2 regions of the Propioniciclava sp. LT432 genome follow, and region 2 is predicted to be linked to the other one. Evidence: predicted binding sites of a transcription regulator. Region 2 holds the regulator's gene; the other holds the start of a gene.

What was found. The regulator LexA, encoded in region 2, represses DNA repair genes until DNA is damaged. The targets are predictions, from matches to a motif close to TCGAACANNTGTTCGA.
Region 1: the regulator LexA is predicted to act here: its motif matches at 8,897-8,912, upstream of AC5YDV_RS03080 (DUF6504 family protein).

What each region holds. Positions count from the first base shown of each region.
Region 1 covers NZ_JCAKNE010000004.1:68,743-84,586, reverse strand. The annotation lists gene AC5YDV_RS03120 (thiamine phosphate synthase) at 1-666, shown strand, start outside; gene AC5YDV_RS03115 (polyprenyl synthetase family protein) at 700-1,815, opposite strand; gene AC5YDV_RS03110 (methylenetetrahydrofolate reductase) at 1,867-2,754, shown strand; gene AC5YDV_RS03105 (HelD family protein) at 3,277-5,472, opposite strand; gene AC5YDV_RS03100 (phytoene desaturase family protein) at 5,530-6,483, opposite strand; gene AC5YDV_RS03095 (DUF4126 domain-containing protein) at 6,485-7,084, opposite strand; gene AC5YDV_RS03090 (hypothetical protein) at 7,158-7,364, shown strand; gene AC5YDV_RS03085 (polysaccharide deacetylase family protein) at 7,394-8,812, shown strand; gene AC5YDV_RS03080 (DUF6504 family protein) at 8,937-9,224, shown strand; gene AC5YDV_RS03075 (SAV_6107 family HEPN domain-containing protein) at 9,224-9,604, shown strand; gene AC5YDV_RS03070 (DNA polymerase III subunit alpha) at 9,597-13,268, shown strand; gene AC5YDV_RS03065 (nuclear transport factor 2-like protein) at 13,464-13,682, opposite strand; gene AC5YDV_RS03060 (hypothetical protein) at 13,955-14,269, shown strand; gene AC5YDV_RS03055 (glycosyltransferase family 2 protein) at 14,420-15,844, shown strand, end outside.
Region 2 covers NZ_JCAKNE010000001.1:51,152-66,995, reverse strand. The annotation lists gene AC5YDV_RS00310 (vitamin B12-dependent ribonucleotide reductase) at 407-3,262, opposite strand; gene nrdR (transcriptional regulator NrdR) at 3,316-3,813, opposite strand; gene AC5YDV_RS00300 (hypothetical protein) at 4,068-4,436, opposite strand; gene lexA (transcriptional repressor LexA) at 4,658-5,467, shown strand; partial or broken gene AC5YDV_RS00290 (hypothetical protein) at 5,578-5,838, shown strand; gene AC5YDV_RS00285 (ATP-dependent DNA helicase) at 5,842-7,833, opposite strand; gene AC5YDV_RS00280 (hypothetical protein) at 7,963-8,529, shown strand; gene AC5YDV_RS00275 (endonuclease/exonuclease/phosphatase family protein) at 8,613-9,845, shown strand; gene hflX (GTPase HflX) at 9,916-11,367, opposite strand; gene dapF (diaminopimelate epimerase) at 11,360-12,202, opposite strand; gene AC5YDV_RS00260 (YeiH family protein) at 12,258-13,292, opposite strand; gene miaA (tRNA (adenosine(37)-N6)-dimethylallyltransferase MiaA) at 13,297-14,271, opposite strand; gene AC5YDV_RS00250 (antitoxin) at 14,376-14,588, shown strand; gene miaB (tRNA (N6-isopentenyl adenosine(37)-C2)-methylthiotransferase MiaB) at 14,700-15,844, opposite strand, start outside.

The DNA of each region.
Region 1 (15,844 bases), on a different contig from region 2:
TCGGCGGGGCCGCAGGCCCGCGCGTCCTACACCGGCGGCGCCGACGCGGTGATGCTGGACGAGAACCTCGCCGAGGCCATCGCCGACGACACCGCCGCTGTCGCGCTGGACGCCATCACCGAGGCGGCCCGCGCCACGCAGGGCCTGACCGCCTACTTCGGGCGGCCCGTCCGCGCCGCGGCCCTGTCGCCGGACCTCTTCGTCCTCGCCGACGACGAGGCCGACCCGGCCCGCACCCGCCGGATCGTGGGGGAGTGGACGCTGATCGGACGCCGGTGCAACTCGACCGAGGAGACCGAGGCCGCGCTGGCCCACCCCGACGTCGCCTTCCTGCTCGTGGGCCCGGGGCCGAACCTGATCCGGCACGCCGCCGAGAAGGCGCCGCAGCACGATCCGACGTCCAAGCCGTGGTTCGCCGTCGGTGGCATCACCCTGGAGTCGCTGGACGCCGTCCTGCGCGCCGGTGCCATGCGCGTCGCGGTGGGCGGGGCCATCACCCGGGCGTCCAACCCCGAGGCGGCCGCCCTCGCGATCAAGGATCGGCTGCGCACCGCCTGGAACGCCGACCCCCGGATGGAGGAGGTCACCAGCTCTGCGTTCGGCACGTCGCCGAAGCTGACCTTCGACCCCAACTTGGTCCCGCCGAGCGACGGCCGGCACCTCTGACGGCAACGGGCCTCGCGGCCCGATCACCCCGCTCTAGAAGTCTCGACGCACGGCGAGCCGGGCCAGGTTGGCCAGGCCCTCGCGTCCCGCGTCGCTGAGGTTGGCGTCCGCCAGGGCGGCCAGGGCGGCGTCGTATTCGCGGTGGATCTCCTCCTCCACGGCGTCGCGCGCGCCGGAGGCGTCGATGATGGCGCGGGCCCGGGCAACGCCCGCGGCGTCCAGATGGGGGTCCCCGAACAGCGTGGCCAGTTCGGCGGCGTCCGACTCGGTGGCCCGTCCGAACGCCTCGGCGGCGAGCAGGGTGAGCTTGCCGACGCGGAGGTCCTCGCCGGAGTCCTTGCCGGTGAGCGCCTCGTCGCCGTAGATGCCGAGCACGTCGTCGCGGTACTGGAACGCGCGGCCCAGCGGCTGGCCGAACGCGGTCAGGTCGTCGAGCTGCCCGGCGGACGCCCCGGCGATCGCGGCACCCAGCATCAGGGGGCGGCGGATCGTGTAGGAGGCTGACTTCCACGTGACGACGGTCCGGGTCAGCGCCGTCAGCTGCTCGCGTCCCTGCGGGGTGCGGCTCAGGGGGTACGGGTGGCGAGCCTGGGCGACGACGTCCAGGTACTGGCCGGCGGTCACCTCGGTGCGCACGGCCTCGACGTGCGGACGCCCGCGCTCGACCTCGTCGGGCCCCAAGCCGGCCCGGCGGAACATCTCCTCCGACCACACCAGGAGCAGGTCACCGAGCAGGATCGCGCCAGCGCGACCGAACTGCTCGGGGTCGCCGCGCCAGGACTCGCCGCGGTGGTCCGCCTCGAACTGGCGGTGGGCGGCGGGGACGCCACGGCGGAAGTCGGAGGCGTCCATCACGTCGTCGTGCATGAGCGCCGAGACGTGGAGCACGTCCAGCGAGGCGGCGGCCGTGACCACGGCGTCCGGGAGGTGGAGCGTGTCGGCCACGGCGGCGTACGCCCAGGCGCAGAACGCCGGACGAAGGCGCTTGCCGCCGTCGGTGAAGACGCGGGCGCGTTCCAGGAGCGGCGCCGTCGCGGGGTCGATGCCGTCGAGCACGAGGGACTGGCCGTCCAGGAACGAGGTGATCGCAGCCGACACCGCCGCGCGGAACTGGGCGGAGACGGGGCTGGAGGAAGCGAGGCTGACCACGTTGCGAGCGTACCGGCGCCCGCGCAGCGCCCCTGAACTAGGGTGGCCCGCATGTCTGTCTCCATCGTCGAACGTTTGGCCCGCCATGATGGCCCGACGTTCAGCGTGGAGTTCTTCCCGCCGTCCGACGACGCCGGCGTCCAGCAGCTGATCAAGACCGTCGACAGCCTGCGCCAGCACCGGCCCGACTGGATCTCGGTGACCTACGGTGCCACGGGAGCGAGCCGCTACAAGACCTTCGCCGCCGTGGGGGCGATCCGGGGGACGACCGACATCCCGTTGATGGGCCACCTGACGGTGGCCGGGCAGCCGCTGGGGGAGGTCCGGCGTGCGCTGGACGCCTACGCGCGGCTCGGCGTCACCCACATCCTCGCGCTCCGGGGCGACCCGCCCGGCGGCGGCGCGTTCGAGCCCCACCCGGACGGCTTCATCAACGCCACCGAGTTGGTGCGGTTCATCAAGGGCTACGGCGACTTCACGGTCGGCGTGGCGGCCTTCGCGAACCCGCACCCGGAGGGCTCGCCCGAGTTGGATGCCCGGATCCTGCTGGACAAGCAGGAGGCCGGCGCCGAGTTCGCCGTCTCGCAGATGTTCTTCGACCCGCAGGCGTACGTGTCGATGGTCGGACGGTTCCGCTCGCTCGGCGGCACCATGCCCGTGATCGCCGGCATCATGCCGATCACCGTCGCGTCGCAGATCGAGCGCTTCAGTGCGATGTCCGGGGCTCCGTTGCCCGCCGACGTCGTGGACCCGCTGCGCGCGGTGGGCGACGACAAGGAACGCTTCCGCCAGGTGGGCGTCGAGTTGGTCACCCAGATCTGTCGCGACGTCATCGAGGCCGGCGCCCCCGGGTTGCAGTTCTTCACGCTGAACCGCTCGACGGCCACATCGGAGATCCTGGGTCGGCTGCGCGCCGAGGGGCTCGCTGAGGCTTCCTGAACCCTGGGCTGGGTTACTGCCGAGGGCTCGGGTTCCCTACGCCGAGGGCTCGGGTTGGTGGTGCCGAGGGCTCGGATCGCATTGACGGAGCGCGTCTGGGTGATGCGGCCGGGGTGTTCAGGCCAATGTCGTAAGGCGACCGCGGGGCGCCGGCCACGGGTCCGCGCGTCGGGCCTGCTTGAGACGTCACGCACCGCCAGAGCAGCTCGTCCCGAACCTCGAGCCATGAACGACAAGTGGTTGGGGGCGACCAAGGGTGGGGGCGAGGGGCGGTCCCATTCCGGCTCACCACAGCCCAACAAGTCCGATGAAGTGTGGCGACGAAGGCGACCGAGGCTCTGGGCGCGCCGGTCACCCGGAGGTGAGCCCAGACTTCCCGAAGGATGGCCAGCAGTCAGCTCGAGTCTCGTACGGGAAACTCCACTCACGAGGCCGGCCGAGCCCTCGGCGCAGGGAAAGGGAGCCCTCGGCGCCACCAACCCGAGCCCTCGGCGCAAGGAACCCGAGCCCTCGGCGGGTGGGTCAGTCGGCCGGACGCCACGTCCCGGGGCGGTCGATGTCGACGGTCACCAACCGCTGGGTCGGACGCGTGAGGGCCACGTAGAGCACCCGGACTCCGCCGGGGGACTCCGCGACGATCTCGTCCGGGGCCACGACCACGACGGCGTCGTACTCCAGGCCCTTGGCCTCCAGGGGCGACACGAACAGGATCCGCTGCAGGTTGGCCGGGTTCATGCGGGTTCCCAGCCGCGGGGGCAGGAGTTCACGCAGGGCTTCCAGACGCGACGGGGGCGCGATGATCCCGACGGTGCCACCGACCGAGTCGGTGAGCCGGTCGACGATCCGGACCAGGTCGCTCACCAGCGCCGACGAGCTCGTCACCACGAGTTCCGGCTCGTGGCCGGTCGACCGGACCGCGCGCGGCAGGTCGGCGCGCGGGTAGGACTCCTTGACGACCTTGGAGGCCAGGTCGAACACCTCGGCCGGGGACCGGTAATTGACCGACAGGCGGAACTCGCGGTGCGGCGCGTTGCCGATCAACTCGCGGACCGCGCGTCCGACCTCGTCCAGGTCCGGCCAGGAGCTCTGGGCGATGTCGCCGACGATCGTCCACGAGGCCTGCGACCCGCGGCGACGCAGCATGCGCCACTGCATCGGCGTGATGTCCTGGGACTCGTCCACCAGCAGGTGGGTGTACGTCTCGTGGCGGTCCTCGGTGAGGTCCTGCTCGACGGTCCGACGCAGCTTGTCGGCGGTGGTGACGAACTCGGTCACGTCCTCGCCGCCCTCGATGAACAGGCTCGGCCCGGTGTCCTCGACGGGTTCGGGCCCGAGGATGGCGACGAGCTCGTCCAGGAGCGCCATGTCGGCGACGGTCCACTGGTGGCCGTCCGCGTAGGACGCCGCGAGCAGCGACTGCTCCTGGGCATTGAGCACCTTGTCGGCGACCCGGGCGGTGACGCGCGGGTCGGCGAGCCGGCGCAGCACGTCCGTGGCAGACAGGGGAGGCCACCAGGCTTCCACGAACTCGCGGTACGCGGCGGAGTCGGTGATGAGGTCGGGGACGGCCTCGGGGTCGACGTCCGCGTCGGCGGGGACCTGCGCGGCCAGGGCGGCCACGAGCGCCTTCTCCGCGGCGGCGCGCCCGAGGTTGACCCGTTGGTGGGAGAGCACGCCGGTGCGGATGCGGGTCAGCTGGGAGTGGTCCAGCTTGAGCACGTTGCCCTTGACCGTGACCAGCAGGGTCGGGGGCTCCGCGTCGGGGTCGCCGAGCGGCAGGTTGACGAGCGCCTTGAGCACCGGGACCATGCGCAGCGAGCCCTTGACGTAGGCCGTCTCGGCGCCGTCGACGATCGACGCGGACAGTCCGCCCAGCACGTCGCCGGCCACCTGCCCGATTGCGCGCAGCGTGACGGAGTCCTCACCGAGGGAGGGGAGCACGCGCTCGATGTAGTTCATGAACACCGGCCCCGGACCCACCACGAGGATGCCGCCGCGCTCGAACCGGCGGCGGTTGGAGTACAGGAGGTAGGCGGCGCGGTGCAGCGCCACGACGGTCTTGCCCGTGCCGGGCCCGCCGCTGATGATCGTCACGCCGGCGTGTTCGGCGCGGATCGCCAGGTCCTGCTCGGCCTGGATCGTCGCGACGATGTCCTTCATGCGGGTCCCGCGCGAGCGGGACAGGGACGCCATGAGCGCGCCCTCGCCGATGATCGGCAGGTCGTCGGTGTTGGAGTCGGCGTCCAGCAGGTCGTCCTCGATGCCGACGACCTTGTCGTTGCGGCAGCGCAGCACGCGGCGGCGTACGACGTCCATCGGCTGTTGCGGCGTGGCTCGGTAGAACGGCTCGGCGGCGCGGGCGCGCCAGTCGATCACGAGGGGTTCGTACTCCTCGTCGCGGACGCCGATGCGCCCGATGTAGCGCACCTCGCGGTGCTCGGGCTCCTCGAGGTCGAGGCGTCCGAAGACGAGGCCCTCGTGCTCGGCGTCCAGCACGGCGAGGCGCTTGGCGGCCTGGAAGGTGAACGCGTCGCGCTCGAACAGTGCGGTTCCGTCCTCCTCGCGCATCCACGTCTGCCGGTCGGACTGGAAGATCTGCTGGCCCGTCTGGGCCGCGGTGCGGGCCGACTCGGTCGCCTCGTCGAGGCGCGCGTAGACGGCATCCACATGAGCCTGCTCGTGGGCGAGCTCATGGACGAGGAGTTCAGAGTCGTTCAAGGCGGAGGGTCCCTGTCCTGTCTGTTTTCGGCCAGAGACCAACTCTACCCCTTCGAATCAACGCGCGAGCGCCTTGTTCGTGGGGCGGATGTCCTCACCGGTCAGGAACTCGTGAGCCGCGTACGTCGCGAGCGCTCCGCTGAGGAGCTGGGCCCAGGGCTCCGTGCCGCCCGGGCTGGACGCCGAGGCATGGAACAGGCCCGGACGCCGCGGGTCGCGCAGGGCGGGGCGTGCCAGCAGTTGGTCGAGGAAGGAGTCGCGGCGCGACCACCGGGGTGGCTTGCGCCACCGGACGCCGGGGTCGCGGGTGTCGATCGTGGCGTCAGCACCGTCGGGCGCCACGTCCGTGACGGTCACCCCCCGTTCCTCGAGCCGGTCGTCCAGCACGTCCACCAGCGCGGACGCCGGCCGCGCGTCCCCGGAGGTGTCCTCCAGGCGCCAGCGCCCGAAGGTCCGCTCGACCGACAGACGGGCGGTGAGCCAGGCGGGTGCGGCGTCCGGCGCCAGCCCGCGGTCGGACGCCAGCGCCACGACCCGGGTGGCCAGGGCGGGGTGCGGGAGCGTCCTCGCGACGTCGGCGAGGCTCCGGCGCGGGTGGAGGCCGGCGCGGGCGACGGCGTCCGGGGTCAGTTCGGCCTCCAGGCCGAGGGGGCGCAGCGCCTGCCAGGTGTCGTCGGCGGCGTCCACGAAGTCGCGCCAGGCCCGGGCGTTGGACTCACCGAGGGCGGCGGCGTCGGCGTACCAGACGTCCCCGCGGTCGGTGGGGGAGCCGGCGGGGTCCGGTACGAGGTCGAGCCCGTGCAATCCCAGCGCGCCGGCGGCGGGGCGTCCGGACTTCTTGAACAGGTCCCGCCAGGGGGCGGGGAAGTCGAGCGTGTCGCCGAGGGCCGAGCGCAGCGCGTCCGCGTCGCCGGGTGCCTCGACGAGGGTGACCTCGTGGCCGACCCGTGCCAGTCGGACGGCCGCCGCGACGCCGGCGAACGTGCGGCCGAGGACGGTGACGCGGCTCACGTCAGGCAGGTGTGGGGGAGTCGGTGCGGTTGCGCCAGCGTTGGAAGGCCGCCCAACCGCGTCGGACGCGACGGGAGATCCGCCACAGCACGAGGACGCCGACCACGAGCAGGACCGCGACCACGATGGCGGCGGCGACCGGGGCCAGCGCGACAAGGGTGGCCACGCCCGTCACCGCCACGTCGCCGGCGGAGGAGGCTGCCACGTTGGTGAACGGCTCGGGTGAGGTGTTCACCGCGAGCCGTATGCCCGCCTTCGTGAGGTGGCTGACCAGCGCGGTGATGCCGCCGACCGAGGCCAGCGTGACTGTGGCGAGGTCGCCCGTGGCGCCCGCGTACAGGGCGCCGATGACCGCTCCCGCGATGGGGCGGATGACGGTGGAGACGGTGTCCCACGCGCTGTCGACGTAGGGGATCTTGTCGGCGACCACCTCGATGGCGCACAGGACGGCCACGATGATGAGGACCTCGGTGCGCTGGAACCCGGCGGGGATCCCCTCGATCCCGGCGAAGCGGCCCAGCACGCCGAGCACGAGCACCGTGCCCCACGCGTTGATGCCGCTGGCCCAGCCCGAGGCGAAGGCGGCGGGAAGCATCTCCATGGGCTCAGGTTAGTACCGGTAGGGTGGGCGCCGTTCCGGCCCTTCTGGGGCACCCCACCCAACAGGAGGCACCATGAGCGATGCGCTGGAGTTCCTGAAGGGCGTGGACAAGCTACACGCCTTCTACACCGAGCACGTCCGTATGCTGGCGCACGCCTATCACCTCACCGACGAGGAAGCGGCACACATCCTCGACACGCACGACTTCCGCAATGTCGCCCGCTCGATCCTGCGCCCGCCGCGGGTCGACGTGATGGACGATTCGTTCCGCCAGCAGTGATCTGCCGGGGTGGCCGCGCGGTCGCCTGGGTGGTCGTCCTGTCCTTGGGGCTGGGTGGTTGCGCGGCGTCCCCGCCGGCGGCGATGTCCTCGCCGGGGGCGACGACCGCTCCCGCAGCGACGGCCACGCCCGCACCGACGGCCGCGCCTCAGCCCGTCACGTCGGCGTCCAGCGCGGCGCCGGCCCTCGGCCCCAGTTGGACCGTCGAGACACTCTCCCACGACGACCCGACCCGCGCGGTGCACCTCCAGTGGCCCGTCGTGCCGGGGGCGTACGCGCTGACGCGCCTGATGGCGACGGACCTGGGCGCGCGGGAGGCCCGTTTCCTGGCCGACACGTCCCCCTCGAAGACCGCACCCCCGGAGTTGCATGCCACGTGGGAGACCGTGCTGGACTCGCCGGGCTGGGTCGGCATCCGCACCTTTGTTTCAGAGTTCGTCGGCGGCTCAGGGGCGGAGTCGTCGTCGGTCCGCTACGGCGAGCGTGCTGCCGGACGGGCGCTGCGCTCAGCCGAACTCATCGCGCCGAGCGCGCGTCGTTCGGCCGCGGACGCCGTGGTGGACGCGCTGCGTGCCCAGGGGCGTCCCGTCCTGGAGGATCGCGCCGCGATTCCGGAGGTGTCGGACCGCCTGCTCGATGACCTCGTGTTCGGCCCGCGTGGCGAACTGGTCGTCCGGGTCGCCGCGAGCCTCGTGCTGCCGTCGGAGGACGGCGTGGCCGAGGTCACGCTGGCACCCTCGGTCGTCGACGGGTTCCTCTCGGAGCAGGGCTGGCTCGTCCGGGAGGCGGCCACCGGACTGGTGCACTCGGCGTCCCCGTCGGCGGCTGGGCCGGTGGCGCCCCCGCCCAGGGACCCGGTCGACTGCTCAGCGGTGGCGTGCGTGGCGCTGACGTTCGACGACGGTCCCGGCAAGTCCACGCCGCGGCTGCTCGACGAACTCGCCGGGCTCGGCACGCCGGCGACCTTCTTCGTGCTCGGGTCCTCGGTGCGCGTCGCACCCGACGCGGTGCGGCGGATGGTCGCCGAGGGGCACGAGGTCGGCAACCACAGCCATGACCACCAGCAACTGATCCGGCTCGACGCCGCCGCGCAGCGCGCCCAGGTGGACCGGGCCCAGGCGGAGATCGCGCGCGCCGGCGTCCGGGCCACGCTGTTCCGACCGCCGTACGGCGAGTACGACGTCACGACTCAGCAGGTGGCCGGCCTCCCCCTCGTGCTGTGGGACATCGACACCCTCGACTGGAGGACCCACTCGGCGGACGCCACGGTGACGGCCGCGGTGGGCGGCGCCAAGTCGGGTTCGATCGTGCTCCTCCACGACACCCCGTGGACGGTGGACGCCGTGCCGCGCATCATCGAGGGCCTGCACCAGCGCGGATTCACGCTCGTGACCGTGTCGGAACTGCTGGGGACGACCGAGCCCGGGAGCGTGCGCTCGCGTCGGTGAGGTTCCTGGTTTCCGCCCCCTCCAGCCCTCTGGACGAACCCTCTTGACGGACTGTCGGAGGGGGTGCGTAGAGTGGTGAATCCATCGAACAAGTGTTCGAAAGAGGGCTTTCCGGGGGTGAACCATGCGACGCTATGACGAACCGATCGCGGTGCGCGCGGGCGAGGTGGACGGGCTGCCCGGGCCGGTGGAGTTCCTGTGGCGCCGCAAGCTGTGGCGCGTGCTGGGGGTGGAGTCGCGTTGGCGTGAGACTGCGGACTGGTGGCGGTTGAAGGAGTCCGACGACCTGCTCGCCGAGGCCGAGGTGTACCGCGTGCTGGCCAGTTCGGGGCGTTCGTCGTTGCCGGGCGTGTACGAATTGGCGCACCCGGTCAACGGCGAGGAATGGATCCTGCGGACGGTGGTGGACTGATGTCCGCCGAACAGGTCCGCACCATCGGCGTCCCGGACGCAGCCGACGACATCGCCGCAGCCCTGGCCGCCGCCGAGGACGCCGTACGTCCCGCCGAGCGCTACCTGGCCGCCCACCGTGCCGCGCTGCGGGTGGCCGCCGGCGTGCTGGCGCGCCGGCGTCCGCGGTTGCGGGAGCGGGTGGGCATCTGGACGGTGCTCGCCCGCGTCGCGCCCGAGCTGGGGGAGTGGGCCGAGTACTTCGCGATGATCCAGCTCAAGGTGCGGGCCGTCGATGCCGGGGCCGTGGGCATCATCAGCACGCGTCAGGCCGACGACCTCGTCCGCGACGCGCACGCGTTCGCTCGGGCGGCGGCCAGCCTGGGGGCGTCGCATGCCTGATCCCTTCGTCCACCTGCGCGTGGCGTCCGGGTACTCGCTGCAGTACGGGGCGTCCCACCCCAGCGCGCTCGTCGAGGCCGCCGCCGGCCACGACATGGACACGCTGGGACTCACCGACCGCGACGGCCTCTACGGGGCGGTCCGGTTCGCGAAAGCGTGCCTGGCCAGCGGCATCGCGCCGGTGGTGGGGGCCGACCTCGCGGTGGCGAACGACCCACGGCGTCCGGAGCGGGGCAGTGCGCGGGCGGTCGTCCTGGCCGAGTCGCGAGAAGGGTGGGGGTCGCTGTGTCGGCTGGTCAGCGCCACCCACGCCCGCGGCGAGCGGGGGGCGCCGGTCACCACCCGGGAGCTGGTGGGGGAGCACCGCGACGACGTCGTGGTCGTGCTCGGTCCCGACTCAGACCTGGGGGTCGCGCTGGCCCGCCGCGACGACCGGGCCGCCGAGGGGGTGCTGGCCGACTGGCTGGAGGTCGTCGCGCCCCACCAACTCGTCGTCGGCGTGACCAACCACCACCTCGCGGGAGCCGGACCGGGGTCGGCGCGGCTGGCCGGGCGCATGCTCGGGTTCGCGGACGCCCACGGCCTGACCGGCGTCCTCACCAATGCCGTCCGCATGGCGCACAAGTCGGACGCCCCCGTCGCCGACGTGCTGGACGCCGCCCGCCGCCTCGTGCCGTTGGACGTCCGCAACGTCGACCGGCGCAACGCCGAGGGGTACCTGAAGTCCGGCAAGGAGATGCTGCCCACCGCCGAGGAGGTCGCCCTCCTGGCCGGTCGCCGCGACGCGTCGAGGCTCATCGGCGACACCCGCCACCTCGCGGCGCGGTGCCGCCTCGACCCGGTCACCGACATCGGGCTGGGTGAGATCCACCTGCCCGAGTTCCCGGGCGGGTTGGTCGAGCTCCGCGCGCGGTGCGAATCCGGCTTGGCCGCCCGCTATGCCGCACCCACGGCGTCCGTGCGTGATCGGCTCGACGACGAGTTGGCGGTCATCGAGCAGATGGGGTTCGCCGCCTACTTCCTGACCGTGGCCCAGGTCGTCGACACGGTGAAGGAGATGGGCATCCGGGTGGCGGCGCGCGGCTCGGGCGCGGGGTCGCTGGTCAACTACTGCCTGGGCATCTCGGGGGTCGACCCGATCCGCTACGACCTGATCATGGAGCGGTTCCTCTCGCCGCTGCGCCGCGCGCTGCCCGACATCGACATCGACGTGGAGTCCGCGCGTCGGCTCGAGGTGTACGACCGGGTGTTCGCCGACTTCGGCGCCGACCGGGTCGCGGCGGTGGCGATGCTGGAGACGTACCGCGTCCGGCACGCGATCCGCGACGTGGGGGCCGCGATGAGCCTCCCGCCGGGCGACATCGACCAGATCGCCAAGTCGTTCCCGCACATCCGGGCCCGCGACGTCCGGCACGCCCTGCGCGAGTTGCCCGAACTGCGCCGGGCCAACCTCGGTGACGCGCAGTTGCGGGTGCTGTTCGAGCTGGTCGAGGGGCTGGACGGGCTGCCCCGCCACGTGGCGCTGCACCCGTGCGGGGTGATCCTGTCCGACGCGACGCTGGGCGACCGGACGCCGGTGGAGTCCTCGTTCGGCGGCTACCAGATGAGCCAGTTCGACAAGGATGACGTGGAGGACCTGGGCCTGCTGAAGCTCGACATCCTCGGCATCCGAATGCAGTCGTCGATGGCGCACGCGCTGGACGAGATCGAACGGGTTTCCGGGGAGCGCATCGACATCGACGCGCTGGCGCCCTACGACGACCCCGACGTGTACGGGATGATCTCGCGCGCCGAGACCATCGGCTGCTTCCAGATCGAGTCGCCCGGCCAGCGGGAACTGGTCGGCAAGTTCTCCCCGAGCGAGTTCAACGACCTCGTCATCGACATCAGCCTGTTCCGGCCCGGCCCGGTGAAGTCGGACATGGTGGTGCCGTTCCTGAGGGCCCGCAACGGCTGGTCCGAGGCGGTGTACCCCCACCCCAACCTGAAGCCCGCCCTGGCCGAGACCAAGGGCGTCATCGTGTTCCACGAGCAGGTGATCAAGGTCGTCGCCGCCATGACGGGCTGCTCGTTGGCCTACGGCGACGAGGCCCGGCGCGCGCTCGGCTCGCCCGAGGGGCAGGAGGACGTGAAGCGCTGGTTCTTCCCGGCCGCCCGCAAGCTCGGCTACGACGAGCGGCTCATCTCCGATGTCTGGGCCATCCTCGTCTCGTTCGCGTCCTTCGGGTTCTGCAAGGCCCACGCGGCGGCGTTCGCGCTGCCCACCTACCAGTCGGCGTGGCTGAAGTGGCACCACGGCGCGGCCTTCATCGCCGGGCTGCTCACGCACGACCCGGGCATGTACCCCAAGCGGCTGATCCTCGCGGAGGCGCGGCGCATGGGCATCCCGGTGCTGGGGTTGGACGTCAACGCCTCGGGGGACGTGTACCGGGTGGAGGAGGTGGAGGGCGGGGCCCTCGGCATCCGGATCGCCCTGACCGACGTGAAGGGCATCAGCGAGGCCGAGGTGGAGCGCATCGTCACGGGGCAGCCCTACAGCGGACTGGTCGACTTCTGGCACCGCGCGCGGCCGGGATCCGACGTCGCCGAGCACCTCGTGCTGGCGGGCGGTTTCGACTCCCTCTACGGCATCGACCGGCCGCACGGGCTGGGAACGCGCGGGCGGGTCACCCGTCGTGACCTGCTGCTCACCCTGGCCGACCTCGAACGGGCCGACCGCGTGGACGCCCGGGCCCACGGCCGCGCACGAGGGCTCGGGTCGGGTGGCGCGACCGGCCACCAGGCCGTCCAGGTGGCGTTCGACTTCACCCCCTCCAACCCTGAGCTTGTCGAAGGGCCGCTCGACGTGGTGGTGTCCGGGCTGCCCGAGATGACCTCGCAGGAGCGGATGGCCGCCGAGCTGGCCGTGCTGGGCCTGGACGCCACCCGCCACGTCATGGAGGACCACCGCGACTTCATCGAGGCGATCGGCACGACGAAGTCGGACGAGCAGATGAAGCGGCGCAGCGGCAGCCGGCTGCTGGTGGCCGGGGTGAAGGTGGCCACGCAGACGCCGCCGGTGAAGTCGGGCAAGCGGGTGGTCTTCCTGACCCTGGACGACGGGACGGGGCCGGTCGACCTCACCTTCTTCGAGGACGCCCAGGGTCCCTTCGCACGGACGGTCTTCAACGCGTGGCTGATCGTGGGGGTGGGGGAACTGCGCCGGACGGGCGCCCGTGGCGTCTCCCTGAGGGCGCTGGGCGCGTGGGACCTGCTCCACCTCGAGGCGCTGTGGCGCTCCACGCTCGAGGCGACCGGCGACGAACGGGCCGCGGTCGGCGCCGTCCACGCCCTGATCGACGCCGAACTCGCGGCGCAGGCGTCCGTCGTGGTCGAGAACGAACGGCTCAAGGCGGACTGGAACGCGAAGTCCCAGGATCGGCCGTACGCCGACGGCGAGGGCGGGTCGCAGGGGGAGCGGGCCCGGCGCCGCGCCGATACCGAGCATGCCGGGGCGGCCGGCGGCATGGGGCAGCGCCGGGTGCTCATCCACCCCAGCGGGTTCGTGCAGTCGCCCTACACCGACGTCGCGCCGGCCGGCGAGTCGCCCAAGTCGGTTCCGCAGCGGTACGCCGACCCGGGCCGCAAGCTGTGGCACTCCAGTCCGGGGTCGTCGGGCCGCTGAGGCGTGGTGGCGCGAATGCGTCGAACGAGTTCGAACGGAGAGCTACGTCGTCACCCCCAGCTGTTGCATGAGGACAGGGATCTCGAAGTAGATGCGGGCCTTCTTGATGAGGTCATCCTCGAGGTCGTAGACCACGCAGATGGGGACCTTGATGTCCTTTCCGGTGGCGGGAATTCCCGCGAACTCGCCGATGTGCTATCCGATCACCTCGCCCTCCACCACGGCGCGCCCATCACCGATGACCGACCAATCGGTCGTGGCGGTCGCGTCGAAGGCGACATGGTAGAAGTAGTTGAGCATCGCTTGGACCCCTTCGGGGGTCTTGGTGTCCTCACCGGTGGCCATCATGGTGAAGACGACATCGTCCGCCATCATGCTGACGTCGGAGTGCTCCGAATCCCAGTATTTCTGCATGGTGCGCGTGGTGCCTTCAAGGGACACCTCAATCCTCGTTCAATTGTCAACCTTGGGGACGATTTGTCCCATTTTCCAGCGTACGCCGGGCCGGCTTCGTGCGAGGAAGAAAGATGGAGGGCGTTGATCGGATCACCAGGCTCCGCAAATGGAAACCTGCCCTGCTGCAAGTGCGCGCAACATTGCCGGTTCGAAGGTGCACTGCCCTAGCATGAGGGAACGTGAACACCGCCCCCGGGTACACGTCCCCCGTTCAAGCATCCCCTCTTCGCATGCGCAACCCCATCGCCGGCGGCGCGTCCGGTGCGATCGGCGCCCTGGTCCTCACGCTCGCCCTGTGGGTCCTGATGTCCGTCCTCGTGGTCGGCAACGCCCTGGCCGCCAGGGCGTTCGAGCACTGGGCCACCACCGTGGCGATCGCCGCCTACCTGACCCTGAGCACCCTCCTCACCTTCGCGACGGCCATGCACCTGCTCGCCCGGATCGGCGCCGCCCGCCGCTTCGCGACCCACGTCCCGGTCTCCTTGGCGGTGGCGCGGGCCACGGTGCGCGAGCGCCGCCCCTCCATCACCGTGCTGGTGCCCTAGTATCGCGAGGAGCCCCAAGTCATCCGCCGCACGCTGCTGTCGGCCGCGCTGCTGGAGTACCCCGACGTCCGCATCGTCCTGCTCATCGACGATCCGCCCCACCCCCCGCAGGGGTCCGGGGCGGCGTCCCTGCTGGCCGACGCCCGCGCGATGCCGGCGCGGGTCGAGGCCCAACTCGAGCCCGTCCGCCGCCGCGTGGAGGCCGACTACGGCCGGTTCCTGGAGGGTGGCCCGACCGGTGCGGCGAGGACGGGCGACCTGTGCGCCGTCAGTGACTGCTTGGCGGCCGTGGCGTCCGCGCTGCGGAACTGGGCGGTGGAGTGGCGGGCGGGCGACCACGGTGATCGCCTGTTCGCGGACGACGTGCTGCTCGCGCTGGCCCGGGAGTACGAGGCGGAGGCCGAGCGCACCGCGTCCGTCGCCTCGGGCGGCACGGTGTCGCGCGAGGCCGTGGCGTCGCTGTACACCCGGCTGGTCGACACCCTCTCGGTCCGGGTCACCTCCTTCGAGCGCAAGGCGTACGCGCACCTCTCGCACGAGCCGAACAAGGCGATGAACCTGAACTCCTACCTCAGCGTCATGGGTGGGCAGCTCGGCGACCGGCGGTTCCCGACGTCCGACTACGTGCTCACCCTGGACGCCGACAGCGTCCTCCTGCCCGACTACGCCCTGCGCCTGGTGCACTTCATGGAGCAGCCGGCCAACCGACGTGTAGGGGTCGCGCAGACGCCCTATTCCGCCTTCCCCGGTGCCACCAGCGAGCTCGAACGGATCGCCGGGGCGACCACCGACATCCAGTACCTCCTGCACCAAGGCATGACCCACTACGGGGCCACCTTCTGGGTCGGCGCCAACGCGGTGCTGCGCAGGGAGGCGCTGGACGCCATCGCCACCACGACGCTGGAGGACGGGCACCCCATCACCCGGTACATCCAGGACCGGACCGTGATCGAGGACACCGAGTCGAGCCTTGACCTGCTCGTCCAGGGCTGGTCGCTGCACAACCTCCCGGAGCGGCTGGCCTACAGCGCCACGCCGCCCGACTTCGGCTCGCTCGTCATCCAGCGGCGGCGGTGGGCCAACGGCGGGCTCATCATCCTCCCCAAGCTGGGCGAGTTGTTGCGCACGCGTGCGCGGCGCGGCGAGCGCACCCCGCTGCCCGGGCTGCTGCTCCAGTTCCACTACCTCACCTCGATGCCGGTCACGGCCACGGGACTGCTGCTCATGCTGCTGGTCCCCGCCCACCTCCTGGACGGGATCGTCGTGCCGTGGTTGGTGCCCCTCCTGGCAGCCCCCTACCTGGTGACGCACGCCGGGGACCTCGCCCGCAACGGGTACCGGGCCAGTGACACCTTCCGCGTGTACGGATTCAACATGCTGCTGGTGGCGGTGAACCTCGCGGGCGGATTGCGTTCCCTCCAGCAGGCGTTCAACGGGACGAAGGCACCCTTCCTGCGGACGCCCAAGATCGCCGACCGCGTGTCCGCCCCGCCGTACTTCATCCTGTTCCCGGCGGCGCTGGGGCTCCAGGGCCTGGTGGTGGCCCTCGTGGCCCTGGTCACGCTGGGGTCGCCC
Region 2 (15,844 bases):
GGCGCCCCGCCCAGAAAGGGTTTTGCGGGAGGCCATGGGGGGTGGGTTGCTGCGCAGCGTGCCGGTTGGCGGGAAGAAAGTAACACGCGACTTGCGTGCCGATCAAGGGGCTCATTGCAATCGTAGCGAGTTGTCGTGGGGCGTTAATTAATGAAAGGGCGCCCGTGGCCTCACACTGGGCCGGGTGGTGCGGAGCATCCACCCGGCCCAGGAGGACCAGTTGTGAGTCGATCGCAGCCGGCCGGTCGCCGCGGTGGCCGCCTCCTCCGAGGTAGCTGGCGCCGCAGACGAGAGTGGACAGCGCTACGACACACTCCCCACGGATCCGGAAACTTCTTGGTGAGGGGATGCCGTACTGGACGGCACCCTCTCACCGGGTTGTATCACGTCAGTCTGGCTCGCTTCATCAGCTGCAGCCGGACGTCGAGCCGCAGCCCTCGCACACGTAGCAGCTGCCCGACGGACGCATCTTGGTGCCACACGTGAAGCACAGCGGCGCATCGACGGCGTGGCCGGAGATCCGCTCCATCAGCTCGGCGGTGGTGTGCGCGCCGGACAGGTCAGGGGCGGCCGTGATCAGGGACGGCTGGTTCGGGCCGGACTCGTCGAAGCGCATGTCGTCGACCGCGTCGTTCCGCAGGGAGTCGGACTCGATCATCTGCGCCTCGTCCTCCTCCGAGATGTAGGAGCCGGTCTCGACGTAGTGGGCCCGTTCGGCGGCGGTGTAGATGCCGAGCTCGGAGCGCTCGTCGAAGGACAGGTAGTCCAACGCCAAGCGCTTGAAGACGTAGTCGATGATCGACTGCGCCATGCGCAGGTCCGGGTCGTCCGTCATGCCGGCCGGCTCGAACTTGAGGTTCGTGAACTTCTGGACGTAGGTCTCCAGCGGCACGCCGTACTGCAGCGCGATGGAGATCGCGATCGAGAAGGCGTCCATCACACCTGCGAGGGTCGAGCCCTGCTTGCCCAGCTTCAGGAACAGCTCGCCGAGGCGTCCGTCGTCGTACTGGCTGGAGGTGAGGTAACCCTCCGCGCCACCGACCGTGAAGGACGTCGTGCGCGAGGTGCGCGTCTTCGGCAGGCGCTGCCGGCGGGGGCGGTACTCGACGCGCACCTCGGGCTTCGGGGCCTCCTCGGCCTTCGTCTCGTCCTTCTTCTTGCCGTCGGACAGCGGCTGGCCGACCTTGCAGTTGTCGCGGTAGACCGCGAGCGCCTTCAGGCCCAGCTTCCAACCCTGCAGGTAGACGTCGGCGATGTCCTCGACCGTGGCCGACTCGGGGAGGTTGACCGTCTTCGAGATGGCGCCGGAGAGGAACGGCTGGACGGCGGCCATCATGCGGACGTGGCCCATCGGCTTGATGGAGCGCTCGCCCATGGCGGTGTCAAAGACCTCGTAGTGCCCGGACTTCAGGCCGGGCGCCCCGACGACGTGGCCGTGCTCGGCGATGTAGGCGACGATCGCCTCGGCGACCTCGTCGCGGTAACCGAGGCGCTTGAGCGCACGCGGGATCGTCTGGTTGACGATCTGCATCGACCCGCCTCCGACGAGCTTCTTGAACTTCACCAGGGAGAAGTCGGGCTCGATGCCGGTGGTGTCGCAGTCCATCATGAAGCCGATGGTGCCGGTCGGGGCGAGGAGCGACGCCTGCGCGTTGCGGAAGCCGTTCTTCGCACCCAGCTCGACGACCTGCGCCCACTGCTCGGTGGCGGCCTGGTGGACCGGGCTGTCGCTCGGCTCGACGACCTTGAGGTCGTCGTTGGCGGCCTGGTGCTTGCGCATGACCTTCTGGTGGGCGCTCGCGTTGCGGGCGTAGCCGTTGTACGGACCGACGACGGCGGCGAGCTCGGCGGAGCGACGGTAGGCGGTGGCCGTCATCAGGGACGTGATGGCGGCGGCCAAGGAGCGGCCGCCTTCGGAGTCGTAGCCGCGGCCCATGGCCATCAGCAGCGCGCCCAGGTTGGCGTAGCCGATGCCCAGCTGGCGGTAGTCCTTGGTGGTCTGCGTGATCGCCTCGGTCGGGAAGTCGGCGAACGTGATCGAGATGTCCATCGCGGTGATGATCAGCTCGGACGCCTTGACGAACTTCGCGACGTCGAACGTGTCGTCGTCGTTGAGGAACTTCAGCAGGTTGAGCGACGCCAGGTTGCAGGAGCTGTTGTCGAGGCTCATGTACTCCGAGCAGGGGTTGGACGCCGTGATGCGGCCGGTCTCGGGGTTGGTGTGCCAGGCGTTGATGGTGTCGTCGTACTGGATGCCCGGGTCGGCGCACTCCCACGCGGCCTTGGCCATCTTGTTGAACAGCTCGCGCGCGTCGACCTTCTCGATCACCTCGCCGGTCATGCGGGCGCGCAGGCCGAACGGGGCGCCGTCCTCGACTGCCTTCATGAACTCGTCGTTCACCCGGACGGAGTTGTTGGCGTTCTGGTACTGCACGGACACGATGTCCTTGCCGCCCAGGTCCATGTCGAAGCCTGCGTCGCGCAGGGCGCGGATCTTGTCCTCCTCGCGCGCCTTCGTCTCGATGAACTCCTCGATGTCGGGGTGGTCGACGTCGAGGACGACCATCTTGGCCGCACGACGCGTCGCGCCGCCGGATTTGATGGTGCCCGCCGAGGCGTCCGCACCGCGCATGAACGAGACCGGGCCGGACGCGGTGCCGCCGGAGGACAGCAGCTCCTTGCTCGACCGGATCCGGGAGAGGTTCAGGCCGGCGCCGGAGCCGCCCTTGAAGATGAAGCCCTCCTCCTTGTACCAGTTCAGGATCGACTCCATCGAGTCATCCACGCTCAGGATGAAGCAGGCGCTGACCTGCTGCGGGCTCTTGGTGCCGACGTTGAACCACACCGGGGAGTTGAAGCTGAAGACCTGGTGGAGGAGCATCCAGGTCAGCTCGTGCTCGAAGACCTCGGCGTCGGCGTCCGTGGCGAAGTAGTCGTTCTCGCGGCCGGCCTCGGTGTACTTGCCGACGACGCGGTCGATCAGCTGCCGGAGGCTGTTCTCGCGCTGGGCGGTGCCGAGCGCGCCGCGAAAGTACTTGGTGGTGACGATCGTGGACGCGTTCAGGCTCCAGAAGTCGGGGAACTCGACGTCACGCTGCTCGAAGACGTTCTCGCCCGTCCTCCAGTTGGTCTGGATGACGTCGCGACGCTCCCAGGTGACCTCGTCGTAGGGGTGGACGCCTTCGGTGGTGTACACGCGGTCGATGGTCAGCCCCTTGGGCTTGGCCGCCGGCCGGCGGGGTGCCTGCTTGGTCTCGGTCACTTCTCTCCTCCTGAGGTGATGGTTGTCTGCGCGAACCGCGCGCGGCGGCTGGTTCAGAACAGCTGTTCGGCGGTCTGAGCCGGAACGGCGATCGACTCGTCGCCGGCTCCAGCGGTTCGGAGCCGGGCGATCTCGGCCTCGAAGTCCTCGACCGACTGGTAGTGCTGGTAGACGGACGCGAACCTGAGGTACGCGACGGGGTCCAAATCACGGAGCGGGCCCAGGATGGCGACACCGACGTCGTCGGCGGGGATCTCGGCGCAACCGCTCGCTCGCAGGGTCTCCTCGACCTTCTGGCCGAGCTTGGCGAGGTCGGCCTCCGTGACCGGACGACCCTTGCAGGCCTTCCGGACGCCGGTGACGACCTTCTCGCGCGAGAACGGCTCGATGACGCCGGACCGCTTCACGACCACGAGTTGCATCTGCTCCAGGGTGGTGAACCGCTTGGAACAGGACCGGCACTCGCGGCGACGGCGAATGGAACTACCATCCTCCGCGACACGCGAGTCAAGGACGCGAGAATCGGTGAACCGACAATACGGGCAGTACATCGACCCCACCTCCCCTCGGCAACGCCCCCCGCTGTGGAGGAACATGTGGACGAACCGTGTACATCGTGTGGGTGAACGACCACAAGCTGTGGACGAAAAACAACGATGTAACTACTACATGTAGAGGTTAGGCGCCTCCTGAGCACAAAGCAACCCTGTCCCGGGGTGTCTTCCCAGGACGGCGACCCATTGACACAAAGCGACCAAAGGGCCCCGGTGGTCGCGCTCGGCGACCCCGGGGCCCTCGCCAGTCGTCAACTCGCCGGCTGGGGCGCGGCCAGCGCCACCACCGAGGACGCACCGGCATGCATCGGCTCGTTGCTCACCGCCAGGAACGCCCCGACCAGCGTGGCGACCATGATGCCGACGACCAGAGCCACCAGCAGCACCAGGACGGCGACACCGCGCGGGGTCCACTCCAGCCGGCGCGTGGCACTCGGCGCGGCGAGCGCGACTGCCGGACGCGAGACCTCACAGGCGCGGGCCTGGGCACCCCACCGCTCCTCCGCACGGGCGCTCGCAGGGCGTCCGGTGGCCTGCACGGACGAAGCGGAGCGCGCGGCTCGGATGCGGCGCGAGACCACGTCGGCCCCGGTCGTGTAGTCCAGCAACTCGGCGGTCATGGCTGCTCCTTCTTCGAACATCTGTTCGACCAGTATTATCGAACACTCCTGCGATTGCAAGCACCATTCGCACAGGTGTTCAGCGTTTCGTACGACACCAGAACCGTCCCAGCCGGGTCCGACAATTTCTGCGCACGCCTCCCCCGCACCGCGACAACACCGCGCCGGACACACCCGAACATGTGTTTGAATGATGCGTCGGATTGTCCTACCGTGAGCCCATGGCGACGACGGATGACAAGCGGGGCGGCGGCAAGCGGCCCATCCCCAGGCAGACCCGGCGCGGGCGCCCGACCGATGACGAGATCGCGCGCATCGGCAAGGTCCGCCAACTCCCCGACGGGCCGGAGGATTCTCACGGCCTGACGATCCGACAGCGACTCATCCTCGAGACGATCCGTGAGGCCATCGAGTCCCGCGGCTACCCGCCCACGATCCGCGAGATGGGCGATGCCGTCGGCCTCGCCTCCCCGTCCAGCGTCACCCACCAGCTGAAGGTCCTCGAGGGCAAGGGCTTCCTCACGCGTGATCCCAAGCGTCCCCGCGCCCTGGCGGTGCACCTCCCCGACTCGATGAGGCCCGCCACTCCCGGTTCCCCCGCCCCGGCCGGGGCCGCGCCCCCGGCGTCCGGCTTCGGTGAGGACGTGCACGTCTCCCGATCGGTCGACGTGCCCATGGTCGGGCGCATCGCGGCCGGCGGTCCGATCCTGGCCGAGGAGCACGTCGAGGAGGTGCTGCCGCTGCCGCGCGACCTGGTCGGCGAGGGCACGCTGTTCCTGCTCGAGGTCAAGGGCGACTCGATGATCGACGCCGCGATCTGCGACGGCGACTACGTGGTCGTCCGCCAGCAGCCCGACGCGAACAACGGCGACATCGTCGCGGCGATGATCGACGGCGAGGCGACCGTCAAGACGTTCAAGCGGACCCCGGGCCAGGTGTGGCTGCTCCCCCACAACCAGGCGTACGAGCCCATCGACGGCAACGAGGCAACCATCCTCGGCAAGGTGACCGCGGTCCTGCGCCGCGTCTGACTCCCCGACCGTGGACGGGCTCGGCAACGGCGTCCTCCTCGCGGGCAAGGATCTCCAGCTCATCGACGGGGTCACCCTCATGATGACCTTCGGCGAGCACGCCGCGAACGTGCGGGTTCGCGCTCGGGTGGGAAGCGGTCCTGCTCGCCGCTGTTGCGGTGGTGCTGGGATTGCTGCTCGGGTCGCTGTACGGCTTCGCCGGCGTGGCGGCGCTGCTCGCGGCAGAGGCCGATGTGGTGCCGACGATCCCGTGGCTGCGCCTGGCGCTCATCACGGCGGTGGCGCTGCTGGCCGGCTGGCTGGCGTCCGTCCTGCCATCGATCCGGGCGTCCCGTGTTCCACCGGCGGCCGCCCTCGCGTGGGGTGAGTGAGCCTCACGCGCCGGCGAGGCGCCGCAACGCGTTGACGGCGACCTCGCGGTCGGTCGTCGACCAGAACCCCGGCATGGACGCCCGCAGGTAGCCGCCGTAGCGAGCCGTCCGCAGCCGCGGGTCGAGGACAGCGACCAGGCCACGGTCGGACGTCCGCCGGATGAGGCGTCCGGACCCCTGCGCCAGCAGCAGGGCGGCGTGGCTGGCGGCCACGGCCATGAAGCCGTTGCCGCCGGCGTCCGCCACCGCCTTCTGGCGGGCCTGCATGAGCGGCTCGTCCGGCCGGGGGAACGGGATCTTGTCGATGATGACGAGTTGGCAGGTCTCCCCCGGGACATCCACGCCCTGCCAGAGGCTGAGCGTCCCGAACAGGCACGTGTGGGGTTCGGCGATGAAGCGGCGCGTGAGTTCCGACAGCTGCGCGTCCCCTTGGCACAGGATGGTCATCTTCGGCAGTTCCGCGCGGCAGTGCCGGGCGGCGGCCTCGGCGTTCCGCTGTGAGGCGAACAGTCCCAGCGTGCGGCCACCCGCCGCCCACACGAGTTCGGCGACCTCCGACAGTGCCTCGGGGGTGATGCCCTCGCGGCGCGGGTTGGGCAGGTGCTGAGCGACGTAGAGGATCCCCTGTCGGGCGTAGTCGAAGGGCGAACCCACGTCGAGAGCCCGCCACTCCAACCCGGTGCGCTCCTCCGGTTCGGTGTCGAGCACGCGCTCGTTGCGCCGCAGCCCGACGGACGCCGCGGCCGCCTCGAAGTCACCACCCAGCTTCAACGTGGCCGAGGTGAGGACGGTGGTCGTGTTCGACAGCACCTTCTCGCGCAAGAGGCCCGCGACGTCCAGCGGTGCGACCACGAGCCAGCGACCGAAGCGCTCGCGCTCGCTCACCCAGAGGACGTCCGTGTCCTTCAGCGCTCCCATCGCCTCCGCGATGTCGAAGACCTCCTTGGCGGCGGCCGCGGCCTGCTTCGCGTCGGGGTCCTCCGACTTGAGGGCGCTCACCACCCGCCGCGCCACGTCGCGGATGTGGGCGACGACGGTGAGGACGGGTGAATCCGGGTCTTCGATCCGTTCCAGGCGGGCGTCGGCCAGCACCTTCCCCAACGCGTCCCCCAGGTCCGCGAACTCCACGGCGAGGTCGTCGTCCTCCAAGTGCGTCGTGCAGCGGCGGGACACCCGCTCCAGCTGCTGGGGACTGAGTTCGTGCGAGGCGGCGCCGGTCACGCGTGCCGTCAGTTCGTGTGCCTCGTCGATGACGAGGAGGTCGTGCTCGGGGAGGACGGTGTTGCCGTGCATGGCGTCGATCGCGAGCAGGGCGTGGTTCGTGACGACCAGCTGCGAGCTCCGCGCTGTCTCGCGGGAACGCTCGACGAAGCACTGGTTGAAGAAGGCGCACGTGGTCCCCAGGCACTCGCGCACGGGAATGGAGACCTGAGCCCACGCGGCGGCCGTGTGTGTGGGCGCGTCGTCGCGGTCTCCGGTGCCGTCGGCCTCGAGTTCCTCCTCGACCCACTCGCGCAACGCCAGCACCTCCGCGCCCAGCACGGACGCGGCGTCCGCCCGGCCGGCACGGAGGCCGTCAACAAGATCCTCCCCGCCGAGCAGGGATTCCTGCTCCCGCCCGGTGCCGTCGAGCGCCCGGTGGAGGCAGGCGTAGTTGGTTCGACCCTTCAGGACCGCGTGGGTGATCTCGCCGCCGGTCACCTTGCTCGCCGCCTTGACGGCGGCCGGGATGTCGCTGCTCGCCAGCTGGGCTTGCAGTGCCAAGGTGGCCGTCGCGATGACGACGCGACCCCTCGGGTTCTCCGCCAGGTGGGCCAGCGACGGCGCCAGGTAACCCAGCGACTTGCCGGTGCCCGTCCCAGCCTGGACGAGCAGGTGCTCCTTCTCGACGAACGCGTGGTCGATGGCGCGGGCCATGGCCACCTGACCCTCGCGTGGGGCGCCGCCGATCGCCTCGACAGCGGCGTCGAGGATCTGGTCGGTTCGGCTGGGCACCCGTCCGAGGCTACTTCACCACCGCACCCGCTCGTTCCACCGGCCCGACGGACAACACGCGGACAACACCTCCGATGACGGAAGGACGTCCCCTCCGCCCATCGTCCTGACGCCGAGAAGGAGGAGCCCATGTCCCTGCACCCAACGCCCACCCCGCCCCGCGCGACCAAGCCTGTCCCGTGGACCGATGAATCGCTCGCCGAGCTCGTCGCCGCCGTCAGGGCCGGCGCCGCACTCGAGGAGCTCGCCGCCCAGTTCGGACGAGGCAGTCAGGGCATGAACGCCCGCCTGCGGCTCCTCCTGCCCGTGCAGGAGCGGAAGTGTCCGCTGGATCGTCTCCTGCCGCGCCTACGCGAAGTGCTCGAGGATCCGGACCACGACTGGAGGCAGGTCATGCTCCTCCAGCCGCCGCCGGTTCCGATCGTCCGCCCCGAGTACAAGGGGTTGGCGGGGCTGCTGGACGAGCAGGTCGTGCACGTGGCCGTGGCGGTGTTCGGTGACGCCTGGGCCGACACCGAGTTCGCGGCACAGGTGCACGCCGAGGTCATAGGTCGGCACCTCACGCACCGCGTCGGGAGCGCGCTCATCGCCCGCCTCGTCGCCAAGGGAGTCGACTGGACAGATGCCGAGCAGGCCATCGACAGGCTCTACCCTGCTGCGCTCCACCGTCCCTACGGGATGTGGGGCTCGTACTGAGTGGCGTCCCGTTGGTCCAGAATTCGCCCACGTGTCAGGTGCTGTTCGCCCGGGGTCACCACGAGGTGGCTAGGTTGCGCGACATGACTTCCCGCACCACGCTTCGCGCGCTCACCGCCTCGATCGCGAGCGCTCTCGCCATCAGCATCGGCGCCGCACCGGCCCTCGCCGCCCCCGCCGTCGACCAGGACGTCCGCTTCGCGACGTTCAACGCGTCCCTGAACCGGTCCAACGCCGGCGATCTGGCCGACGACCTGTCCGACCCGAACAACGTGCAGGCCCGCGTGATCGCGGAGATCATCCAGCGGACGCGCCCGGATGTGCTCCTGATCAACGAGTTCGACTACGCGCCGGGCAACGACGAGTTGTTCTCCACCAACTACCTCGAGGTCGGCCAGAACGGCCAGGCGCCGATCCACTACCCGTACTCCTTCATCGCGCCGTCGAACACCGGCGTCCCCACCGACCTCGACCTGGACAACAACGGCGCCGTCGGCGGCCCCAACGACGCTCACGGCTTCGGCTTCTTCCCTGGCCAGTACGGCATGGTCGTGTACAGCAGGTACCCGATCGCAGCCGATGACGTCCGCACCTTCCAGAACTTCGTGTGGGCGGACATGCCCGGCGCGATGTTGCCCGACAACCCCGCCACGCCGGAACCGGCCGACTGGTACTCCGCCGAGGAGCTCGCGGTGCTCCGCCTGTCGTCGAAGTCGCACTGGGACGTGCCCGTCCAGGTCGGCCCCAAGACCGTGCACCTGCTCGCCGCGCACCCGACCCCGCCGACCTTCGACGGCGCCGAGGACCGCAACGGCACCAAGAACCACGACGAGATCCGCTTCTGGGCCGACTACGTGGCCGGCGGCCGGCGGGCGGCCTACATCTACGACGACGAGGGCGTCCGTGGGGGCCTCGCCTCCGGTGAGCGGTTCGTCATCGCCGGCGACTACAACGCCGACCCCAACGACGGCGACTCGACGGCCGGGGCCATCCACCAGCTGCTCGACCACCACCGCATCAACAGCCGCATCACCCCGGCCAGCGACGGCGGCGCCGAGGCGTCCGCGCTTCAGGAGGGGGGCAACGAGACCCACACCGGCGACCCGCGCTTCGACACCGCTGACTTCGCCGACGGGGCCCCCGGCAACCTGCGCGCCGACTACGTGCTGCCGAGCAAGAACCTCCCGGTCACGGACGCCGGCGTGTTCTGGCCGGTCAGCAGCGATCCGCTCTCGTCGTTGACGGGCACCTATCCGTTCCCGTCCAGCGACCACCGCCTGGTCTGGATCGACGCGAAGCTGCCGCACCGCGCCTGAGTCCGTCACTCCTCGGCGGGCTCCGGCTCGCCGAGGAGAAGGGCGCGGTCGCCCTCGGCCCGGGCTCCGCTCAGGTCGACGCCCCGAAGTCGGCCAGTTCGCCCGCGAGGTTCGGATTGACGCGCGCGGTGACGCGCGTGCCCTCGGCAGTGTGTTCGCTGCTGAGGATCTCGCCCGTCCGGTGGATGCGGTCGACCAGGTCGTGCCGGGCGTACGGGATCAGGACGTCCACCTCGACGGCTGGGCGTGGCAGTCGATCCTCGATCCGGTCCCGCAACTCGGCGAGTCCGGCTCCCGTGCGTGCCGAGACGAACACGGCGTCCGGTGCCAGCGTCCGCAGCGGGATCAGGACGGACTCGTCCACGAGGTCGACCTTGTTGAACACGATCTGCTCGGCGACGCCTTGGGCGCCGATGTCGTTCAGCACGGTCCGCACCGCCGTGATCTGTCCGGCCGGGTCCGGGTCGGAGGCGTCCACGACGTGCAGCAGGAGGTCGGCGTCCGCGGACTCCTCCAGCGTCGAACGGAACGCCTCGACCAGGTCGTGGGGCAGGTGGCGGACGAAGCCGACCGTGTCGGTCAACGTGAAGACGCGGCCGTCGGAGGTCTGGGTTCGGCGCGTGGTCGGGTCGAGGGTGGCGAACAGGGCGTTCTCAACCAGCACGCCGGCACCGGTGAGGCGGTTGAGCAGCGAGCTCTTGCCGGCGTTCGTGTAGCCGACGATGGCCACCGAGGGGACCTGGTTCCGCCTACGCTCCGACCGCTTGGTGTCACGCACGGCGTCCAACTCGCGGAGGCGCTTGCGCAACTGCGCGATGCGCGTGCGGATGCGGCGACGGTCGGTCTCGATCTTGGTCTCACCGGGACCACGCCCGCCGATGCCGGCGCCGCCCGCCGCCCGGCCACCGGCCTGGCGGGACAGGTTGCCACCCCAACCACGCAGGCGCTGGCGGAGGTACTGCAACTGCGCCAGCTCGACCTGGGCCTTGCCCTCGATCGACTTGGCGTGCTGGGCGAAGATGTCGAGGATCAGGGCCGTCCGGTCGATGACCTTGACACCGATCCGGTCCTCGAGGTTGCGCAGCTGGGCGGGTTCCAGTTCACCGTCGGCGATGACCGTGTCGGCCCCGGTCGCGATGACCACCTCGCGCACCTCGTCCACCTTGCCGCGGCCGATGTAGGTGGCCGGGTCCGGGTGCGTGCGCCGCTGGACCAGACCCTCGAGCACCTCCGATCCCGCAGTCTCGGCGAGCAGCTTCAGCTCGGCCATCGCGTTGTCGTGGTCGGCCTGCGTGCCGGACGTCCACACGCCGACGAGCACCACGCGCTCCAGTTGCAGTTCGCGGTACTCGACCTCGCTGATGTCGGTCAGCTGGGTGGACATGCCCGCGACGCGGCGCAGGCTCAGGCGTTCGGCCAGATCGAGCTGGTCGCCGTCGTAGTGGGGATCGCCGTAGTCGGGATCGCCGAACTCGAGGTCGCCCTCTTCGGGGTCAACCGTGGCATCGTAGGTGTCAGCCATGTGTCTCCTTGCCCGGCAACGTGACGCTGCCTCGGGCCACGATCTCGGCCGGACCGGTCAGCCAGGCCTCACCCCCGCGCAGGTCGACCTCGACCTGGCCGCCGGGTACGTCGACGATCCAACGACCGTCGGTCTCGCCGTGCGCACGCGCGACGGCGGACGCCACCGCCACGGTCCCCGTGCCGCACGACTCCGTCTCCCCCACACCGCGTTCGAACACGCGCATGCGGACGTGACCGGGCTCGAGTTGGTCCACGAACTCGACGTTGACGCCGCCGGGGAAGGAGTCCAGCGGGAACCAGCTGGGTGCCCGGGTGAGGTCGAGCTCGGTCAGCTCGTCCCCGTCGCCCAGGAGGACCACGGCGTGCGGATTGCCCACGTCCACGTTCGTGGCGCCCCAACTGGCGTCACCGACCTGGACCGTCGTCCCAGCCTCCGCGATCCGCGGACGTCCCATCCAGACCCGGACCCGGCCATCGTCGAGCAGGGCCGCCGCCCGCAGACCGGCTCGCGTGCCCACGGGGATCTCGGTGGTGCCCTCCGGCACCAGCCCCTCCTCGACGAGGTACCGCGCGAACACCCGCAGGCCGTTGCCGCACATCTCGGCGATGGAGCCGTCCGCGTTGCGGTAGTCCATGAACCAGAGGTCCGGGTCGCCGTCCCACTCCGGGATGTGCCGGGCCCTGACCGCGCGCAGGATCCCGTCGCCACCGATGCCGGAGCGTCGGTCGGCGAGGAAGCGTACCTCGGCGTCGCTGAGTGGGCGCGCGTCGTCGGCGTCCGTCACGAGGACGAAGTCGTTGCGGGTTCCGTGTCCCTTCGCGAATTGCAGCACGTCGGCCATTGTCCCACGGGGGGCAACCGGCGCAGGCTCGGCTGGCGGTCGGGCCTCAGGGAAGGAACGTCAACTGACCCGTCGCCGCCTGGAGCGCCAGGCTGGTGGTCGCCACGAGCGCCCACAGGATGCCGCCGAGCGCGAGCGGACGCCAGCCCGCCTGCTTGATGGCGCGGAGGGAGCTCGACATGCCGACACCCGTCATGGCGACGGTGGTGCCGAAGTGCGCGGCGAGGGTCAGCCACGGGACGATCGCCTCTGGGATCGCGCCGATCGTCCGCAGCGCCGCGGCCACGAGGAACAGGACCAGGAAGCCCGGCACCATCTTCCACCAGACGGTCCGGGAGCGCTCGGACTCCGGCGCCCGGAGGTTGCCGAACCACTGCTGGAAGAGCGCCAGCGGCACCAGCATGAGGGTGCGCACCAACTTCACCACGACCGCATACGCCGAGGCCGACATGCCACCGACGACGACCCCCGCTGCGATGAGCTGCGCGTCGAAGGACGTGGCGGCTGCCACCACGGACGAGGTGTCGTTCACGGCGGTGCCCGCCCACAGACCGAAGGTGGTCGGGGTGAACCCGAAGGTCATCCCGAGCGAGGGGAAGACCAGCGCCGCGAGCACGTTGTACATCACGATGACGGCGATCGACATCGCGATCGCGGTGGCGCGCGCCTTGATCACCTGGCTCATCGTCGCGATGGCGGACGCCCCACAGATCGTGGTGCCGTACGTGACCAGGATCCCGGTCTCGCGATCGACCTTGAGCGCTCGCGTGAGCGGGATCCCGGCGGCCACGGCCACGATGACCGTCCCGAGCATGACGGGGAGCCCCGCCCCACCGATGGACATGACCTGGGTGAGTGACATGCCGGCGCCGAGCAGCACGATGGACGCCTGCAGCACACGCTTGGCGTTGAACTGGACGCCCTTCTTCCACTCCGCGCGCTGGCCGAGGAACTGGCCGATGAGCAGGCCGAACACGATGCCAAGAACTGGGGCGCCGATCACGGGCACCTGCTGGCCGAGGACCCACGCGACAGAACCGACGATGACAGGAAGGACGTATCCCCAGGCAGACGATTTCACCGCCCTATGCTTCCACCGCCCCCGGCGTGTGCCTGACGCTGTACTGACGAGTGGGCGCGGGCGTGAGCCCCGTCAGCTCGTCTGCTAGAGACCTCGCCAACCCGGGCTCCAGCGCATCCCGCCAGGCGATGCGATGGTCCCTCCGGAACCACGACAGCTGTCGGCGTGCGAACCGCTTGGTCGCCTGCACGACGGCGCGGCGGGCCTCGTCCTCGGACAATGCGCCGTCGAGGAACTGCAGGACCTGCCGGTATCCGATCGCCTTGACCGCCGTGACGCCCTCGCGCAGGCCCCGCTCCTCAAGGGCGCGCACCTCGTCGACCAACCCGGCCGCCCACATGGCGTCCACGCGCTCGACGATGCGGGCATCCATGGTGGCGCGGTCGAGGTCGAGCCCGACGCTGGTGACCCCCTCGAGGGCGTAGGTCCACTCGGGCAGGTTGGGGGCGTGCCCACCGGTCAGCTCGAGCACCTCCAACGCCCGGACGGTCCGACGTCCGTTGTTGGGCTGGATCTCGGCGGCGGTGTCCGGCGCCCGCTCGGCGAGCAGGGCGTGCAGGGCCTCGGGACCCACGCGTTCGAGTTCCGCCTCCCAGCGTGCCCGCACCGCGGCGTCCGTGCCGGGGAACTCGAAGTGGTCGAGGATCGCGCGCATGTACAGCGCCGATCCGCCCACCACGATCGCGAGGACGCCGCGGGCGCGGCAGTCGGCGATGGCGGCCCGCGCGAGCTGCTGGAACTGCGCGACCGTGGCGGTCTCGGTGACGTCCAAGATGTCGATGAGGTGGTGCTGGACGCCGCGGCGCTCCTCCGCGGTCGGCTTCGCCGTGCCGATGTCCATCCCCCGGTAGACGAGCATGGAGTCGGCGTTCACGACCTCGGCCGGCTGCCCGCGCCCCGCCAGCGCCAGGGCGACGTCGACGGCGAGGGTCGACTTGCCGCTGGCCGTCGGCCCGTTCAGCGCGAGGATCTTCTGCACCGGTCCATTCTGGCCGGTCCGGCCTGTTGTGGGGTCCAGCGCGCGGCTACCGTGGTGGACGCCGGTTGTACCAGACGGCACACAGACGAGAGAAAGGGGGTCCCATGGGCATCTTCGACGACATCAAGAACGCCGCCAACGCCAACGAGGCGCAGGTGGAGGCCGGGATCGACCAGGTCGGCGACTTCGTCGACAGCAGGACCGGCGGGCGTTCCGCCGCGCAGGTCGACCAGGCCCAGGAGTTCCTGAAGGACCAGATCGGAGCGCCGAACCAGGTGCCCGCCGAGGCCGCGCCCGCTCCAGGGGAGCAGGCCTGACTCGTTGATGGTCCCGCTCCGGGACATTCGTTCGAGACAGTCCGTCCGAGACGCAACGTATCTCGCTCAGGGCCGCCCATGGGGGCGGCCCTGAGTCGTTTCTTCGGCAGCTCAGGCCTGTCCGCACCCATCGGACGCCGGCGCCATCGGCTGGGGCCTGCGCAGCGGCATGCCGAGGCCGACCCCGGCGGGCGCCGGAGTCGCATCGTTCCAGCGGGCCCAGGCATCGCCGCCGGGCGTGCGGCGGAGGTTGGAGACCGCACCGTCGGCGTTCAGGTGGTGCGGCGCGGCGTAGGTGATCTCGACGTCCGCGATGTCGCCTGGCCGAGGGCGCTCCATGCCCTCGGGGATCATGACGTGAACGAGCCTGTTGTCGCGGGCGCGGCCGGAGACGCGATGGGTCGCCTCGTCCTTGCGGCCCTCGCCGGTGGCGAACATGACCTCGACGGTCTTTCCCACCACCTTCTTGTTCTCGTCCCACGCGACCTCCCCGACCAGGTCGACCAAGCGCTCGTAGCGCTCCTGGACGACCTGCTTGGGCACCTGGTTCTCCATCGTTGCCGCCGGCGTACCGGGGCGGATCGAGTACTGGAACGTGAAGGCGGCGCTGAATCGCGAGGCGGCCACCACGTCGAGGGTGGCCTGGAAGTCCTCCTCGGTCTCGCCGGGGAATCCGACGATGATGTCGGTCGTGATCGCGGCGTCCGGCATCGCTGCACGGACGCGGTCCAGGATCCCCAGGAACTTCTCCGAGCGGTACGAGCGGCGCATGGCCTTGAGGATGGCGTCCGACCCCGACTGGAGCGGCATGTGGAGGCTCGGCATGACGTTGGGGGTCTCGGCCATCGCGGCGATCACGTCGTCGGTGAACGCGGCCGGGTGCGGGCTGGTGAAGCGCACCCGCTCCAGTCCGTCGACCTCGCCGCAGGCGCGCAGCAGCTTGCCGAAGGCCAGCCGGTCGCCGAACTCGACCCCGTAGCTGTTGACGTTCTGGCCGAGCAGGGTGATCTCCTGGACCCCTTGGTCGACCAAGGCGCGGATCTCGGCGAGGATGTCGCCGGGGCGGCGGTCCTGCTCCTTGCCGCGCAGGGACGGCACGATGCAGAACGTGCAGGTGTTGTTGCAGCCGACGCTGATCGACACCCAGGCCGAGTACGGCGACTCGCGTCGGGTGGGCAGGGTGGACGGGAAGCGCGTGAGCGCCTCCTCGATCTCCACCTGGCTGGCCCGCTCCACGCGGGCGCGTTCCAACAGGA